DNA from 2 places in the Lentibacillus songyuanensis genome. Region 2 is predicted to be linked to the other one. Evidence: riboswitches for the same ligand, from Rfam matches in the RefSeq annotation. Region 2 holds a riboswitch; the other holds the start of a gene.
What was found. A riboswitch is a leader RNA that binds a small molecule or an ion and turns the genes downstream of it on or off. The one in region 2 is predicted to bind S-adenosylmethionine.
Positions count from the first base shown of each region.

Region 1 (6,990 bases), on a different contig from region 2:
GTGCATTCTCAATTTTATCATAAAATGGGGATCTCATAAAATAACAAAAATTTAAAAGACCTACTATACAAATGATAGTAGGTCTATCATAAATTCAAACTATTTTTTCTTATGGTCGATAAATAAATTGAATCGGAGTACTAGATGGTATTACAACAGATTCTTTAGATAAACTTCCTGTCGGTTCACCATTAGCGTTTAATATAGCAAAATATATATTTTGACCATTTTTATATGCTGTATCAAGGTTGCTATCGCTCATACCACTCAATGTTGCTGCTATGGAACTCGCAGCACCAGGTATAGCAAAAGGTTTAATAAAAGACGCCATTCCAGAGATAATAGAAAACCAACCTACTGATTTTTTCCTCTGATCTAGCATTTCTCCAAGCTGATAATTTGAAAGATAACCAGTTTCAGCAATTGGTTTACCTACATCAATCATTGTAGATTGGGGTTGAAAATTTTCTTGTTTTCCTTCATCATTATCATTAGAAGAAGCAAAACAAACAGGAACAAGCAACGTACTAGACATAAGCATTACGGACAAGATCGACACGATAATCTTTCTTTTCACAATTAGCCTCCTAGTATTTTAGTCTTTTGACCTTATAAGTAAACGATAACATAGTATGATAAAAGAGTCTAATAATTTGAAAGGATGAAAATTATGAAGCCTTCGATAAAATCGTTTAAAAGATATTTAATCGGAAATGTATTAATCGCTACATTGTTAACAATAGTATCCTATCTTAATTATCAAAGTAATGATTCCTCAATATTCTCTGTAGTAAATTTTACTCTTGTAATTGGAATTGTTATGTTCATTGCTTCCATAATTTCATATATTGCAATAAAAGTATATGAAAAAAAATAGAGATGCTAGCAAAATTCAATTATTTTCATTTCAGTACTCAATTTTTTTCGCATTTTGTGTTTTATCATTACTTTATCCCCCCCTCCTGTTAGAGATGGGGGTCATAAGGAAATTCCAATTCATCAATAACAGAACGTGAGAGAGCCGGATTATCCGAGTGTTATGGGGTCAATCCCCACTGCATTAACGCGTTAAAGCGGTGGGGGCTGACCACTTGATTGCTGGGCTACTGGCTGGAAAGCGAGTCGCGATAAGCCACAAAACCGCTGATAAAAGTGGTAAAGCCGCCGATAAACGGCACAACTGTCCGTAAAGCAGATAAGACCACCGTTAAATGTTATAACTAAAAATTGAAAGTCGCTATTTCCTGCATTACTCCGGTTTAAAATAGTAATTTTTATTCGTCTATCCCAGTGTGTTTGGAAATAATTAGGGTCAATCACTCGTGTAATACGAGAGATTGACCCTTTAAACTTTACACCCAAATTTCCTTTGCTAATTCAACAACGAATGCTAACTTGTTCCACTGTTCATCTTCGGTTAGTTTATTCCCATGGTGTGTTGATGAAAAACCGCATTGAGTACTTAAGCATAGTTGTTCGAGCGGAACATACTGAGAAGCTTCTTGAATCCATGCCTTGAGTGCCTCTTTAACCTCAAGCTCCCCACTTTTAGAAGTTAAAATTCTCAGTACCACCCGCGGATCATTTTTTGGGATATATTCCAGCGGTTTAAAATAGCCTGAACGATCGTCATCGTACTCCAGGAAAAAGCCATCTACGTTTTCCTTAGCAAATGGGTTGGTGCGATTTGGGCGTAACTGCCTTCAAATGCCCAATTAGATTGAAAATTTCCCCGGCATAAATGTGTGGTTACAACCAAGTCTTCTGGTTTGTTTGGCCAAAGCTTCATTGACAACCTTTAATGCGATATCAATTAGTTCTTGTCTGCTGAATTCACTGTTACTATACGGAAGGTTTGGCAACCGCACGACCACCGACAATTTCGTTAAATTCAATAAAATCTTTCTTTCTTTTGTATTATTCTGGATGGATTGGCGATTTCATATCATGTATTGCGTATAATACATGATATGAATCGCCTTGTTTACATAAACTTAAGCCTTCAATCGATAGTCCAAGTTATGCTTTTTCAACGTCTTATCTTCTCCAAATAAAAAGTGCTTTTCCATGTTAGGGGAATATTTGGAATTAACAGTTTCTAAACCAACCGCTTCCGCCACTGCACGTAACATAGCGGGAGACGCCCCGCAGCATAAACCGATATAATTTAAACCAATGTCTTTTGCTTCCTTTGCCCATGCTGCAAGCTCATACCGGTTGTGATAGAGCGGGTCAAGCGCAGTTGGGAATGTTGTTTCCAATGGCAAGTGACAGCTGCATCCGCCATCGGGTAAGTTAAAGAACGTTGGATGGTCTTCACTGGTCCGATATGGAATTGGCAACCCTCCAACATATCCTTCGACATGATTGCGGATACTGGCAAGGTACGGCTGCATGGTATCCGGTCCACGGAAGCAGTTCATGCCAACAACGAGTGCTCCTTTTTCAGAAAGAAGTTTGCAGGCTTCTTCAACCGTGTAGCCATCCCGTAAAATATTTTCACCCATCAGTCCAAAAGTGATGACGGCTGGCAATCCTTGTTTGGTAATCTCCTCTAAGGCAATTAACGCTTCTTCGTAATAGTAAAAAGTTTCTCCATTAATGAAATCGACATCTTCTTGTTTGCACCATGACACCATTTCGGCAAACATGCTTCGGACCTGTTCCTTTGATGCTGGATCCTGCGGGTCAAATATATTTGTATTGGAGATGTTCCCGGCTACAAGAGCTTCTTCAACCGGGTGCTCTTTGGCAACTTCTTTCGCTAGTTGAATGGCGTTACGGTTTAACGGTTCTAACAGATTCTCCTTGCCAATGATGCGCATTTTCTCTCGGTGCGCATTGTATGTAAATGCCAATACAACGTCAGAGCCCGCATTCATATAGTCCCGGTATGCCTGTTTAAGTGCTTCCGGATTATCCAGTGCAACTTCCGGTACGAATGAACCCGCTTGTAAATACCCCCTGCGTTCCAATTCAAATAGATACCCTTCTCCGGCAATAACCGTACCTTCTTCCAAACGTTGTTCCAAACTGCGCTTTGACATGATGTTTTCCTCCCTTAATACTTGGTTATATATTTGGTAAAATAAAAAGCTCTCCACTTATAAATAAGAAGAGAGCCTGATACCAACAGCTTCAGCTCTTCTTATCTTCAGCATAACGCTTCTGGAATTAGCACAGTACACATGTCTGTTGCTGAGGCTTCCAAGGGCCAGTCCCTCCACCTCTCTGGATAAGAAAAAATTCAATTTATTTAATTATTAGAGCCTACTATACGGGCAAAGCAGGAAAATGTCAAGCATGAATTTTGAGATACGGGGAACAGGTACAATGTTCCGCGTTGCCGGGACATGACCTGTTCCCCGTATCTCTCAACGTGCGGAACCCGTGCGCTACTCCAGCCAAACCGGAAGAACGCTCAATCAAACTTCCACACTCTTTTTTAAATAAGATCCATACTCAGGTACCGCTCGCCGCTGTCTGGAGCCATGGATAGCACTTTTTTGCCAGGGCCGGTTCGTTTAGCTACTTCAATGGCGGCATAAACAGCTGCTGCCCCGGAAAGGCCGATAAAGATGCCCTCCTGCTGTGGCAGCTGCCGGAACATTTGAATCGCATCTTCATCCTCGATTTGCATAATTTCGTCATAAATGGAGGTATTTAAGATTTGCGGTACAAATCCAGGACTTGTGCCAACCAGCTTGTGCGGTCCAGGTTTTCCACCAGAAAGCACGGGTGATCCTTTAGGTTCAGCTACTGTAATCGCTAAGCCTGGGATTTTGTCTTTTAACACTTCACCGGTTCCCGTAATCGTTCCTCCGGTTCCAGCCGTACAGACAAAAGCATCAAGCTCTCCATTCATTTGTTCATAAATCTCGAGTGCAGTTGTTGTTCGGTGGATATCCGGGTTCGCTTCGTTCTCAAATTGCTGCGGGATAAAACTGCCGGGAATTTTTTTTTGCAATTCCAAAGCTTTTTTAATACAACCAGGCATCTTCTCCTCGCTAGGGGTGAGAACAACCTTTGCCCCATAAGCCTTTAAGATATTTTTACGCTCTGCCGTGCTGTTATCGGGCATTACCATGATAGCGTTATACCCCTTTGCGGCGGCATTCATGGCCAGCCCGATTCCGGTATTGCCACTGGTCGGCTCGATAATGGTTGCCCCAGGCTTCAGTATCCCTTTTTCTTCAGCCATTTTAATCATATTGTAAGCGGCACGGTCCTTGACACTTTTACTCGGATTAAACAATTCAAGCTTTACATAAACAGCAGCAGCCCCCTTGGGAACCAGCCTATTTAATTTGACCACAGGTGTTTCCCCGATGAGTTCCGTTATGTTTTGCGCAATGGTCATTCTAACTCACGCTCCTTATTTGCTCATGAATTTTTATCAAAAACATGAATTCCTAGTGGTTTACTATATAATTAATCATACCAATTTCAAATGAAAATGCACAGCATTTTATTTGCTTTCACAAAATATAGGCAAAAATCTATTGGAAAAATACCCAAAGCATGCTACAATCATTTTAATTCATACTAAATTTATGAGAATTATTTACTTTAATCGAGGTGAAATACGATGGAGTTGACGATCGATGCTGTATCTAAGCAGTTTCCGAATAAGCAAGAACACCCGTTACAGGTGCTGGATAATATTCAGCTAACCATAAAGAAAGGAGAGTTTGTTTCGATATTGGGTCCATCGGGATGTGGAAAGTCAACATTGTTATCTATGATTGCCGGGCTGCAAAACCCAACATCCGGAGCGATTTTCTTAGATGGCGAAATAATTGATGGAGCTCATCCGAATCGGGGGGTGGTTTTTCAGGAAGCAGCATTATTCCCATGGATGAGTGTCAAAGAAAATGTCATGTTTCCACTGCGGAAGAAAATGAGCAAAACAGAGCAGGTGCATACAGCAAATCAATATTTGCGGATGGTACAGCTCAGTAACTTTCCTAATCACTACCCTCATGAGTTATCTGGCGGGATGCAGCAGCGGGTGGCGATTGCCAGGGTGCTGGCTATGAATTCGCAGGTGTTATTAATGGATGAACCATTTGCCGCGTTGGATGAGCAAACAAGAAGTGTCTTACAGGATGAGGTTGAAAAAATCTGGCTGGAAACGAAAAAAACGGTGATATTTGTCACACACAGTATCCGCGAGGCGATTAAGTTGTCTGACCGGGTGCTGGTTATGGGAGCTCGGCCGGGACGGATTATCCAGGACTTCGCCATAGGACTTGATCGTCCTAGACAACAGGAGGATATGGCAAAATGGGAAGAAAAGATCATGGCGATTTTAAAAACAGAAATTGACCAGGTAATGAAGGAGGAGCTTGACTATGCGGGTAGCCATTAAACGCCTCATCTTTTTTGTGTTACTGCTTGTTATTTGGCAAGGAATTGTTCTCCTTCACATTTGGCCTGAATCGATGATACCGAGCCCGCTTTCTGTTTTTGAAGCCATTTATTCAGGCTTTAAGGATATGACACTTGTTTATGATTTGATGGCCAGTTTTCGTCATCTCATCATCGGCTTGATCATCTCGATTCTGGTCGGCACCGGACTTGGATTCTTTCTTGCTAGTATAAAAACAGCGGATGAAACACTGGGTACTATGATTCTGGCATTACAAAGTGTACCAAGTATTGTCTGGGTGCCACTGGCAATTATTTGGTTTGGTTTAGGTGAAACGTCGATTATTTTTGTTGTCATTATTGGGGGAACCTTTGTGATGACAATGAACATGCGAACAGGTGTAAAAAACGTGCCGCCAATTTACTTACAAGCAGCTCGAACCATGGGATCATCCGGGGTGGATCTGTTTTTCCATGTTGTGGTACCGGCATCGATTCCGCATGCAGTAACAGGCGTACGTTTAGCGTGGGCTTTTAGCTGGCGTGCATTAATGGCTGCTGAATTGTTAAGTACTGGACCGGGATTAGGATATACGCTTTCCTATGCATCCGATTTTAATAATATGAGTCTTGTCATTGGTATTATCGTGATCATCGGGGTTATTGGCTCCGTGGTAGATCAGCTTGTTTTTCAGCGGATTGAAAATAAAGTATTACGGCGGTGGGGATTGGAAGAAGCAGCATAACAAACAAGGAGGAGGGTTTTTTGTGAAGAAGGTAGTTACTATTTTCGTAATTGGGGCATTTTTATTGTTAAGTGCATGTGGCGGGAATTCATCGGCATCTGGTGAGAAGCAAAAGGTGATTATTGGCTATTTTCCAAATTTAAATCATGCACCGGCAATGGTTGCGATAGAAAAACAGATGTATGAACAGCATTTAGGTGACGATATAGAAGTGGAGTATCAGACATTTCCGGATGGATCGGACTTTATGACAGCATTAGCAACAGGGGAAATTCAAGGTGGGCTAGTTGGCCCAGGACCAGCAATGAATAATTATATTTCTGGTGTAGATGTTGAAGTGGTGGCAGGCTCATCCACAGGTGGTACGGTCATTGTTGCCCGCAAAGACAGCGGCATCAAGACAGTAGATGATGTTAAAAACAACACGTATATAACGCCGGGCATTGGCTGTACACATGATGTGCAGTATGAAACTTATATGAAAGAATTGAGTGTGACCTCTAATCGGATAGGAGGTCAGATGAAACACGTCACAGGCAAACCGGCCTTATATCCAGCGATGTTTGAAAAAGGAGAAGTTGATATAGCAGCTGCTCCAGAACCGTGGGGATCCGTGTTAGAATTGAAGGAAGGGGCAAACGTTCTGCTTGATTCCGACGAAGTTTCTTTCGGTGAAAAATTACCAGCAGCTGTATTCGTGACAAGTTCCGAGTTTGCAAAAGATAATCCGGAATTGGTGCAAAAAATGGTCGATGCCCATATAGAATCGATTGACTATATTAACGAACACACGGATGAATCCATTGATATAACTATTCAAAGTATTGATGATATTACTGGACAGAAAATGGAGCGTGATGTCATGGAAAATGCC
Region 1 is NZ_JBCLVH010000009.1:95,943-102,932, reverse strand. It holds gene WMZ97_RS11030 (hypothetical protein) at 110-577, opposite strand; partial or broken gene WMZ97_RS11025 (5-methyltetrahydropteroyltriglutamate--homocysteine S-methyltransferase) at 1,353-1,859, opposite strand; gene WMZ97_RS11020 (homocysteine S-methyltransferase family protein) at 1,995-3,047, opposite strand; SAM riboswitch class I at 3,146-3,242, opposite strand; gene cysK (cysteine synthase A) at 3,446-4,360, opposite strand; gene WMZ97_RS11010 (ABC transporter ATP-binding protein) at 4,589-5,371, shown strand; gene WMZ97_RS11005 (ABC transporter permease) at 5,355-6,116, shown strand; gene WMZ97_RS11000 (aliphatic sulfonate ABC transporter substrate-binding protein) at 6,139-6,990, shown strand, end outside.
Region 1: linked by a shared signal. The riboswitch ahead of WMZ97_RS11020 (homocysteine S-methyltransferase family protein) and the one ahead of metK (methionine adenosyltransferase) in region 2 are both predicted to bind S-adenosylmethionine.

Region 2 (11,263 bases):
CAAATGATTTATGACCTTGGCAGTGAAGAGACGAGGAAGCATATTACAGATATGGGGATTTTGACGGATCGTCCTTTATAAAATGGTGCGACGAATCGAACCCTAGCAAACATTAATTTACTTGCCGAACAGGCTCTGGCTTTATGATGATAGCTAGGGCCTTTGTTATTTTTGTCAACCGGGAATAAAGGTTGTTTATTTTTTCCGTGAAACAGGAATATAATTACTAGACGAATTCGTTGTTATGCAGATAACGGGAAAAAGCTCTTCATCATAGTGGAAAATTCAATTATAGATACAAGCTAAAGGAGTGACGACGATGAATCATAAATATGTAATGAAACTGGTCTATGCACTTATCTTGATGCTGCCATTATTATTTGTCCTGGAGGCCAGTGAACCGGGGACGGCATCAGCAGAAGATGCAGATCACCAATCTATCCAGACGGAAATAAATACAGAAAATGGACAGTCAACAGAGCTTACGAAGGATATGGTAAAAGAAAAAACGCGTCAATTCATGGAAATACTTGTTCAGGACATTGACCAGAATAATAAAGTAAAACATGTTACCAGTAAGAAAGAATTGATTCAATCCTTCAACAACATTGCCTCTTATGAAATAGCAAAAACGTTTGTCGATACGTATTATGAGGAACGGGATGATGGTTTATACGTGATCCCAACGGAAACTCCAGCATGGGTAGATGAAAATAATAACCTTCATATGGTACAATTAGAGGACAATCAGGTGAAAGCTGTGCAGCATAATCACTCGGATTTACATGGCTGGTACACGATTGAGGTTGAATTCACCTATGACAGCGACTGGATAATAACAGGCGTTAGTTATTCCGAATAATATTTGACGAAATGAAGGCAGTTGAAGGCATGAATATGTTTAGAGATTACTACAACAATGAAGTCAAACTTTCTTTTGCAAACCACCCCTTTTCAAGCGATCCAAAGCATGTATGGGTTATCTGCAAATGGAAAGATGATTGGCTACTGACGGATCATAAAGACCGCGGGTATGAATTTCCCGGCGGAAAGGTGGAAAAAGGAGAAACAGCCAAGCAGGCAGCTATTCGTGAAGTCATGGAGGAAACTGGCGGGGCGGTAGAAAAAATAACGTATATCGGGCAATATTTTGTTGATGGAAAAGCCGATTCGATCGTGAAAAATGTTTATTTTGCCCGGATCAAGGAATTAAATCAGCAGCGTACGTACTATGAAACAAATGGTCCGGTTTTGCTGCAACGCATTCCTAACGACGTGAAGCATAATGGTCGGTTTAGTTTCATTATGAAGGATGATGTGTTACCCAGCTGCCTCAACTATTTGCAGAAAAACAAGAACGCTCTATAGTGGCATGGAAAGTAGCGCCATATGTTAAGCGCGCTACTTTACTAACGCCATTATCCGGTATGCTTGATAAGCCACCTTTCTATTCGTTCTACGACTTTATACATAATACCGGCAACAATAGCAATGACAATTAAACTGGACATAACCAGGGTGAAATCGAATACCTGGAAGCCATAGACGATTAAATACCCCAAACCTTGCTTGGAAACAAGAAACTCTCCAACGATGACCCCGACCCATGACAGCCCGACGTTAACCTTAAGTGTCGAAATCATAATTGGCATGGTAGCTGGGAAGACTGCTTCTTTGAAACATTGCCAGCGGCTGGCACCGAAGCTTTTTAATACTTTTTCATAATTTGGATCCACTTCCCTAAACCCTGAGTAGACAACAAGTGCTGTAATTACTACGGAAATAATTGCTCCCATGGCAATAATTGATACATATCCTGGTCCAAGTGCAACGATAATAATAGGTCCAAGCGCAACCTTTGGCATCGCGTTTAGAATGACTAAATAAGGATCCATGATGTTGGATAAACGCAGTGATGTCCAGAGAATGCTTGCGATAAGTATGCCAATTAATGTCCCTAAAATAAAACCAAGCACTGTTTCAGTCAAGGTCGCCTGGATATGGGGAAGAATGGATCCATCCGCAAACTTCCCGATAAGTTGATGCACGATCTTGGATGGAGAACTGAATAAAAGTGGGTCGATCCAATAAAATCGGCTGGCCACTTCCCACAGGGCAAAAAATCCGACGAGAATAAGGAGCTGCCATGTGAAAACGATTTTCTTCTCGCGCTTTAATTTGTTTTTATATGCGGTAAACGTAAGCTGATCAGATTTTGCCTGCATGGTTTTCAAGCACCACCCTTTCCTTCTCAGCTGTTTCTCCTTGGTTTAGCGCCTCCCAAATGCTATCAAACAATGGCTGGTATTTAGGATGCCTGCGTACAAAGAATGGCTGCTCGTTACGTAACTCGATGGGCACTTCGAATACATTGGCAACCGCACCCGGATTTGATTTCATTAAGAGGATTCGATCGCTCATGGAAATGGCTTCCCCAATGTCATGAGTTACCAAGACAGCAGTTTTCTTGTAGGATTTTAACAGGTCAGAAACGATATCCTCCAGCTTTAACTTCGTTTGATAGTCAAGTGCAGAAAATGGTTCATCCAGCAGTAAAATTTTCGGATCGGTTATCAACGTTCGAACGAGAGCAACGCGTTGACGCATCCCGCCAGACAGGGAACTTGGATAGGACTCAGCGACATCCGTTAAGCCAACTTCATCTAATAGTTCCAGAGCTTTTTTTGTTGTTTCATTCGTTTTATCATGACGAATCTTCGGTCCAATTAAGACGTTTTCAATAATTGTTTTCCATGGAAATAAGTAATCCTGTTGCAGCATATAACCAATGGCCATTGACGATTCACGCAGTGGCTTACCCTCTAATAATACATCCCCAGCCGTTTGCTTAATAATGCCGGAAATAATTGATAAGAGGGTTGATTTTCCACAGCCACTAGGGCCGAGGAGTGCAACAAATTCACCCTCCTTCATGGAAAACGAAATATCATCCAGTGCTTTCGTGTAGCTTTTCTTTGAAAAATAAAGATGTGAGACATGTTCCAGCGTAAGAAATGACACGACTATTCCCTCCTTACTTACCAATCGCATCCTTTGCAAACGAATTATCCACTAGTTCCTCATAAGGGACGTCATCCGGAAGTTCCCCTGCTTCATTCATAATGTCTTTTAAATTATTCCATGCATCTTCTTCTAACATGGGGTCGGTGGCATAGGAGCCCTGGTTTTTATATCGTTCAACGGATGAAGCGATCATTTCCAAATCTGTGTCCTCAAAATATGGTTCAATCACTTTAGCAACGTCCTCTGGATTGTGATCCTCCACCCATTGCTGTGCCTTGTAGATGGCATTGGTAAAGCGTTGCGTAGTTTCATCATCGTCCTTTAAGAAGCTTTCCTTGGCCATGAATACGGTATATGGAACATTTCCAGATTCCTCGCCAAACGAGCCGATGATATGACCTTTTCCTTCTTTTTCAAAAATACTTGCTGTTGGTTCAAATAATTGCACATATTCTGCATCTCCTGATACAAAAGCTCCAGGTATGTTAGCGAATTCTACATTTTGCAGTAAATTTAAATCACCATGTGGATCAATATCATGCTGTTTTAACACGTATTCCCCAACCATTTGCGGCATACCGCCTTTACGTTGGCCTAAAAAGGTGCTATCGCGTAATTCATCCCAGGAAAAATCGGGATGTTCCCCTTTGGCGACTAAAAATGTTCCATCCGTTTGGGTCAATTGTGCAAAATTTACCGCATAATCTTTTGAGTCTTGACCATAGACGTATATGGATGTTTCCGAGCCGACAAGGGCGACATCGATTCCATCGGATAATAGTGCGGTCATCGTTTTATCTCCGCCCCAAGTTGTTTGCAGATCAACATCCAATCCTTCATCCGCAAAAAAACCCTTTTCAATCGCCACATATTGCGGGGCATAAAATATTGATCTAGTAACCTCACCTAATTTGATGGATGTCTGTTCGTTTTTCGCATTGGAACTACATGCTGAAACAAGAACAATTAGGATACATGAAAGAAGCATACAGTAAACCATTTTTTTCATCCGTATCGTCCTTTCCAGTTTAAATGGGGTATTTCAAAATAGTGTATGTTTTTGAGGAAAATGTGTGAATGCCTAGGGGATAAGAAAAACATTGAAAGGTGAGTAGTCACTATTTACATAATCTGCGACGTAACTTGAAGTTATGTTCGGTGCTCTGGCGATCGCTGCGGAAAAACACTACGCTTTCCGCGGGTGGCTGGTGAGCCTCCTCGTGCTGACGCACTCCGGGGTCTCACCTATGCCATTCCTCCCGCAGGAGTCTCCGTGTTTTTCCTTCGCTAGGGTTGGCGCTACCTATAATTATATGCGCCCATCTCTTAACTATATAATAAGTGGGGCATTGGATCGAAGGATAGTTGATTATTGCTAAGAACAACAAAATGTCTGAAGGTCTAACAGTACAATTCCGGGGGAAAGACGCTGCATTCAACTGTTGGCATATTATGCGTGTATTATCCTACAGGTATAGTTTTGTGACAACAGAAATCTTTAGCTGAATAAATGCCAATAATCTTTTAGTAAGCAGCATACTAGTCCGGGTGAGGGAAGGGCGGTGACTCCTGTGGGGACAGCACAAGTCCGAAGCCCCCGCAGCGTGGTTATCGAGGAAGGCCGGCTAAGAACGGGCTTGTCGCCCAACGTTGGCATACCCCTGTTGCAGGGGCAAGGGGGCTGAGGCCGTGCCCCACGGAAAGCATCCGCCCTCCCCTCACCCGGACGGCGGTACCAGCACTCGTATTTGGAAATCAACAACTTCTTACCCCGCAGTTTATAAAGAAAGTGTCATCAAAAACAATTGTCACTACGTCGCATTTTCTATCAACTGCGAAGATCAACCCATTGCTTGACAAAAGCAACAATCTATTAGGAACGTCCTTAATTAACGAAGATATAACGTTCATAAGCGGTTTAATAACTAATCAGAAACAACAGCTTAAGCAAGTATTCATTCTCACTCGATAAACACCTCATCCAGAGCTCTGTCTCTCAAAAAAAACCGTCCTCCATTGATGGAGAACGGCTATCAGCAAGTGCTGATCAATTGCTTTTCGATTTTATACTGCAGTACCTAACCAATACCACAGCATTTCCTTGCCTATTACAAATCCGTGTAGGATGAGGAAACAATTCATTTGTACTACTAGTCTTCCGGTTTATATAATGGTCCTGCTTGAATAATTGCATCACTTGCTTCCGTGAATTTGCGGAAATTATGATGGAACTTCATCGCAAGTTCTTTAGCTGCTTTATCATAGGCAGCCGGATCAGCCCACGTATTTCTTGGAACAAGAACGTCATCGGGTACGCCCGGAACATGCATTGGCATTTCTAAACCAAAAATGTTATCTTTTACGGTTTCAACTGTATTTAGTTCGCCTTCTAATGCAGAATGGACCATGGCTCTGGTGTATGACAGCTTCATCCGTTTACCCACACCGTATGATCCGCCAGTCCAACCGGTATTGATTAAGAAAACATTTGACTGGAACTGATCGATTTTATCACCAAGCATTTCGGCATACGTTGATGGTGCTAACGGCAAGAAAGGGGAGCCAAAGCATGCCGAGAAGGTTGCTTGTGGTTCGGTTACACCTCGTTCCGTACCAGCAAGTTTACTCGTATAGCCACTAAGAAAATGATACATGGCCTGTTCCTTGGTCAATTTGCTGATCGGTGGTAAAGTACCAGAAGCATCAGCGGTTAAAAAAATAATCGTATTGGGATGACCAGCGACACTAGGTGTAACGATATTATCAATGTTTTCCAGCGGATACGCTGCCCGTGTGTTTTCGGTTAAAATGGTGTTATCATAATCTGGTATGCGGGATTCAGCATCAACCATTACATTTTCAAGAACGGAACCAAACCGAATGGCATCATAAATTTGTGGTTCCTTCTCTTTGGAAAGGTTAATACATTTCGCATAACATCCGCCTTCAATGTTAAAAACTCCATTTGAACTCCAACCATGCTCATCATCACCAATTAATCGGCGATATGGATCGGCAGACAGGGTAGTTTTTCCTGTGCCGGAAAGCCCGAAGAACAAGGCAACATCACCTTCTTGCCCAACATTTGCTGAGCAATGCATCGATAGAACATCCTTTTGCGGGAGTAAATAATTCATGACGGAAAAAATGGATTTTTTTATTTCTCCAGCATACTCCGTTCCACCAATCAAAATGATGCGTCGCTTAAATGATACCAAAATAAATGTCTCGGAATTTGTGCCATCGACCGCTGGATCAGCTTTATAGCTAGGAGCGGATACAACGGTGAATTCTGCCAGGTGAGAGGCAAGCTCTTCATCAGTTGGTGTGATAAATAACTGTCTGGTAAATAAATTATGCCAAGCGTACTCGGTTACGACCTGAATAGGTAAGCGATATTTCTTATCCGCTCCGGCAAATCCTTTAAAGGAATATAGTTCGTCTTGTTCTTTCAAATGAACAATAACTTTTTCATATAACCGTTCAAATTTATCTTCATCAATCGCTTGGTTCACAAGTCCCCAGTCAATAAGTTTTTCACAAATGTCATCTTTAACAATAAATTTATCCTTAGGAGAACGTCCTGTATATTTACCGGTTGTTGCTCTTACAGCACCGGTTTCAGTCAAGATACCTTCGCGTCTGGCCAGAATTCTTTCAACAAGGCGCGGTACGGACAGGTTGTGTTGGATATTTCCTTGTGCCAATAATTCATCAGCTAGTGTGGATCGTTCCATCGATTTCATAGGACACCTTCCTTTGATGCATTTTATTTACTCACTGTATGTCTTTTCCTTAATTCTGATTAATAGTATAACACATTAAAATAATTAGTCCATACTAATATATTAAATTTCTTGAAAAAGTTGAATGGCTAGAAGAAAAAGGTGGAAATACCTACAGTGACACGGTATAATCCCAAACATTTAAGCATGAAATCAGCGTATATTTCTAAGCTTTTTATAAGTTCAAGTGGTTATGTTATGTACTACTCCTGAACCATTCAATTTTTCAAGCATATTGATTGTCCCTCAAATGTGGAATACAATCAAGTAATTGCAAACAGATATGATGGTTTTTTCAGACGTTAAAATGAGGGGAGACGGTAAAAAACACCGTCCTTCAACTATTTACACATATGCATTATTGTTGCTTTTTTGCTAATTTATCGCGGTCAACTTGCATCGGTGGTTGTTCCATCCAGCCATGTTTAATTAATAGCTTTGCACCATCAAGCGAATATTTTCCGATTTCTGCAGTTAATCTCACATAATGGGTGGAAATATCTGTTCGTAAACTGGATGCCAGGCTAGTGCCGTAATACCCGATTCCAATTCCAATTATTGAAGCAGTCATAAACATCATTAACTTGTCTGAAAAAGGTGGTACAGTTGACTTTGTCACTTCTGCGTCCCATGTCATAGGAATGGGTAAATCATCCTCTCGTAAAATAGAACCGAAAATTTCAACGTGTTTACTGGCAATTTCCTTCCCACGAATGAAAAAGTTTGTGATCTCTTTTGACTTGGAGACTTGGCTAAAGCCAATAAGTAATGCAATACCTAAAGCGTTACGCTGGATATTGGCGAATAGATTGGCAATTTCAAATGAAAGTATGGGTCTGCGCTTTCCAAACCATCCTTGAAGAAAATCATTCGACTCCACAAAGGTAACCTTATCTTGTGTTGGAATATATGGGGGGCGAATATATAGGCCTTTTGAAAGTAATATTTTATTTGCCATCTTATGCAATTCGTCACTTTCCTGAAGGCATTGGGAATAATAGGCTCGAACATCTTGACGAGTAGAGAGCGATACGGCAACACTGTACGTATTCATGCCTATCATTCCCATTTGTTGGATGTGCATTAACATAAAACTATCTGAAAAAAGACGTGGTGCAGTTTCGTTTACATCTTCATCCGTAAAGCCCTGTGGTACTGCGTTTCCCTCATTTTCAAATAGTTGAACAAGTCTAGAAATATGGGATTGTGATAATTCTAATGCGTGCTGCACTAATTGACGAGTTTGCGTATCTTCAACATGTGATAAGAAATAACGAAATACACAAATGGATAAGGTATCATTTTGGTATGAACCCCACAATTCTGAGAGTTCAGCCGCTGTTAATCTAATGTTGTTATCTGTTTCCATTAAAGTGGATCCTCCATTTTTATTTTATAATAGGTATTGTCTGTTAATGAAGGGATATTTATTACGGGTAATGGGCTACAATTTCCTTGCTGAATATACTTTTCACTTTATAATATCTAGGACATCCGGGTAAAAACATTGACATACCATGTCGTTTTCGTTACGATAAATGGCGAACGGACTCTCTTATTCAGAGCAGGCGGAGGGACAGGCCCGATGAAGCCCGGCAACCATCACGAAGGTGAAAAGGTGCTAATCTGATGCAAGGATATTTCCTTGAACAATAAGAGCGAAAGGCCACAACACCTTTCCTCATAATGCAGGAAAGGCTTTTTTGTTTTTAAGGAGATGTTCAACTTATCCTTTTTACGGATTTGAACATGTATCATAAAATTGATAATGATGAGTTCCGTACCATTAGTAAAGGGAGAGATTTGGCCTATGGCTGCAAATCGACGTTTATTTACATCTGAATCGGTGACAGAAGGACATCCGGACAAAATTTGTGACCAGATTTCAGATGCGATTTTAGATGAAATTGTAACAAACGATCCAAATGCACGCGTTGCCTGTGAAACCACGGTAACGACAGGATTGGTACTTGTTTCCGGAGAGATTACGACTAGTACCTATGTGGATATTCCGGCGATTGTCAGACAAACGATTAAAGATATTGGCTATACGCGGGCAAAATACGGTTTTGACGCGGAAACTTGTGCGGTACTGACTGCTATTGATGAACAATCACCCGATATTGCTGAGGGAGTAGACACCGCATGGGAAGCACGACAAGGGAAAATGTCGGATGAAGAAATTGCGGCAATTGGTGCTGGTGATCAAGGGTTGATGTTCGGATTTGCTTGTGACGAAACCGAAGAACTTATGCCAATGCCAATTGCACTTGCCCATAAGATGGCAAAACGCTTAGCTGATGTCCGTAAAGATGGCACGCTTGATTACCTAAGACCAGACGGGAAAACCCAGGTCACGGTAGAGTATGATGCAGACGATAATCCAGTAAAGGTGGACACGATTGTCGTTTCCACGCAGCATCACCAGGATATTTTGTCCGATCAAATTGAAAAAGATATCATTGAACATGTAATCCGCCCGGTGGTTCCTGCAAATTTATTGGATGAAACAACGAAATACTTTATTAATCCGACTGGCCGATTTGTCATTGGCGGACCTCAAGGGGATGCCGGGCTGACCGGACGGAAGATTATTGTTGACACGTATGGCGGGTATGCTCGCCATGGCGGGGGTGCATTCAGCGGTAAAGATTTTACAAAAGTGGATCGATCGGCAGCGTATGCCGCACGCTATGTTGCAAAGAATATTGTTGCAGCTGGCCTAGCAAAAACATGTGAGGTTCAGCTTGCCTATGCTATCGGTGTTGCAGAACCGGTATCGATTGCGATTAATACCTTCCATACAGGGGTGGTTCGTGAAGAGCAGCTCGTTGCAGCTGTTCGTGAATTGTTTGATCTACGTCCAGCAGGCATTGTACGCATGCTCGACCTGCAACGGCCAATCTTCAAAAATACGGCCGCATATGGACATTTTGGCCGGACTGATATTTTATTCCCGTGGGAGAAAACGGATAAGGTGGAGGAATTGAAGGCATTGGCGGGGAAATAATTTTTAAAATCACGTCCCATCTTTCTAAAAGAGAGGGCGTGATTTTGTTCTCTTTCCTATATCGAAATACTCCACCATTTATGATATACTCTAAAAGGTATTATGACGAAAGCAAGAGAGTGAGGCTAAAGCCATGTGTGGATTTATCGGAATGATTCGTAACAAACCAAGTATGCCGGATGAATCGGTCGTACATGTTTTTGAACAGCAAAACAATCTTATCACCCATCGGGGACCGGATGATGAAGGTTATTTTCATGATGAATATGTTTCTTTTGGGTTTCGACGGTTAAGTATCATTGACATAGACAGTGGACAGCAGCCATTAAGCTATGATGATGAAAAAATCTGGCTGGTGTTTAATGGAGAAATTTATAATTATGTGGAACTGCGGCAAGATTTGTTGCAGGAAGGGTACACATTCGCAACCGAATCCGATACCGAAGTGATTGCCGCTTTATTTGTCAAGCATAAGGAACAAGCGTTTCAGTATTTGCGTGGCATGTTCTCCATCCTGGTATGGGATAAAGAAAATGAAACATTATATGGCGCACGCGACCCGTTTGGGATTAAACCATTATTCTACAAAGAAACCGAAGAGGGTGCGATTTTTGCATCAGAGAAGAAAAGCATCACGGTAATGGAAGAAACCCAAAAAGTGGACAGTGAATCATTACAGCATTATTTAAGTTTTCAATTTGTTCCGGAACCATATACGATGACAACCGGAATTAAAAAGATGGAACCTGGCCATTATTTTGTTAAAAAGCCGGGGCAGCCGATCGCGTTTACACAATATTGGCAGGCAACATTTAACCCTGTCTTGATGGACAAACAGAATTGGATCACGCGCATCCAGGATGTCATGTATGATTCCGTTAAGGTACATATGCGCAGTGATGTACCTGTTGGGTCGTTTTTATCTGGCGGGATTGATTCCACCATAATTGTGGCGATGGCCAGAGAATTTAACCCGAACATTAAAACATTCTCGGTTGGCTTTGAGCGAGAAGGTTTCTCCGAAGTAGATGTAGCCAAAGAAACAGCGGAAAAATTAAACGTGGAAAATATCTCCTACACTATTTCCCCAGAGGAATATGTGGAAAAATTGCCGAAAATCATGTGGCATATGGATGATCCATTAGCCGATCCGGCCTGTGTACCGTTGTATTTCGTTGCAAGAGAAGCACGAAAACATGTGACGGTTGTCCTTTCTGGTGAGGGGTCGGATGAATTGTTCGGGGGCTACAATATTTACCGGGAGCCGGAATCACTGAAGCTGTTTCAATCGATTCCGAAGCCTGCCAAAGACCTGCTTGCTCGAGTAGCGGATGTACTGCCTGAGGGCGTGCGCGGCAAGAGCTTCTTGGAGCGCGGTACGACACCATTGCGCGAACGGTATATCGGAAATGCGAAAATGTTTGAGGATGTGGAGAAACGGCAG
Region 2 is NZ_JBCLVH010000029.1:24,548-35,810, forward strand. It holds gene WMZ97_RS19505 (hydrolase) at 1-81, shown strand, start outside; gene WMZ97_RS19510 (hypothetical protein) at 320-862, shown strand; gene ytkD (RNA deprotection pyrophosphohydrolase) at 892-1,368, shown strand; gene WMZ97_RS19520 (ABC transporter permease) at 1,419-2,225, opposite strand; gene WMZ97_RS19525 (ABC transporter ATP-binding protein) at 2,209-3,021, opposite strand; gene WMZ97_RS19530 (ABC transporter substrate-binding protein) at 3,035-4,033, opposite strand; gene pckA (phosphoenolpyruvate carboxykinase (ATP)) at 5,175-6,770, opposite strand; gene WMZ97_RS19540 (DUF3231 family protein) at 7,168-8,178, opposite strand; SAM riboswitch class I at 8,362-8,468, shown strand; gene metK (methionine adenosyltransferase) at 8,620-9,819, shown strand; gene asnB (asparagine synthase (glutamine-hydrolyzing)) at 9,953-11,263, shown strand, end outside.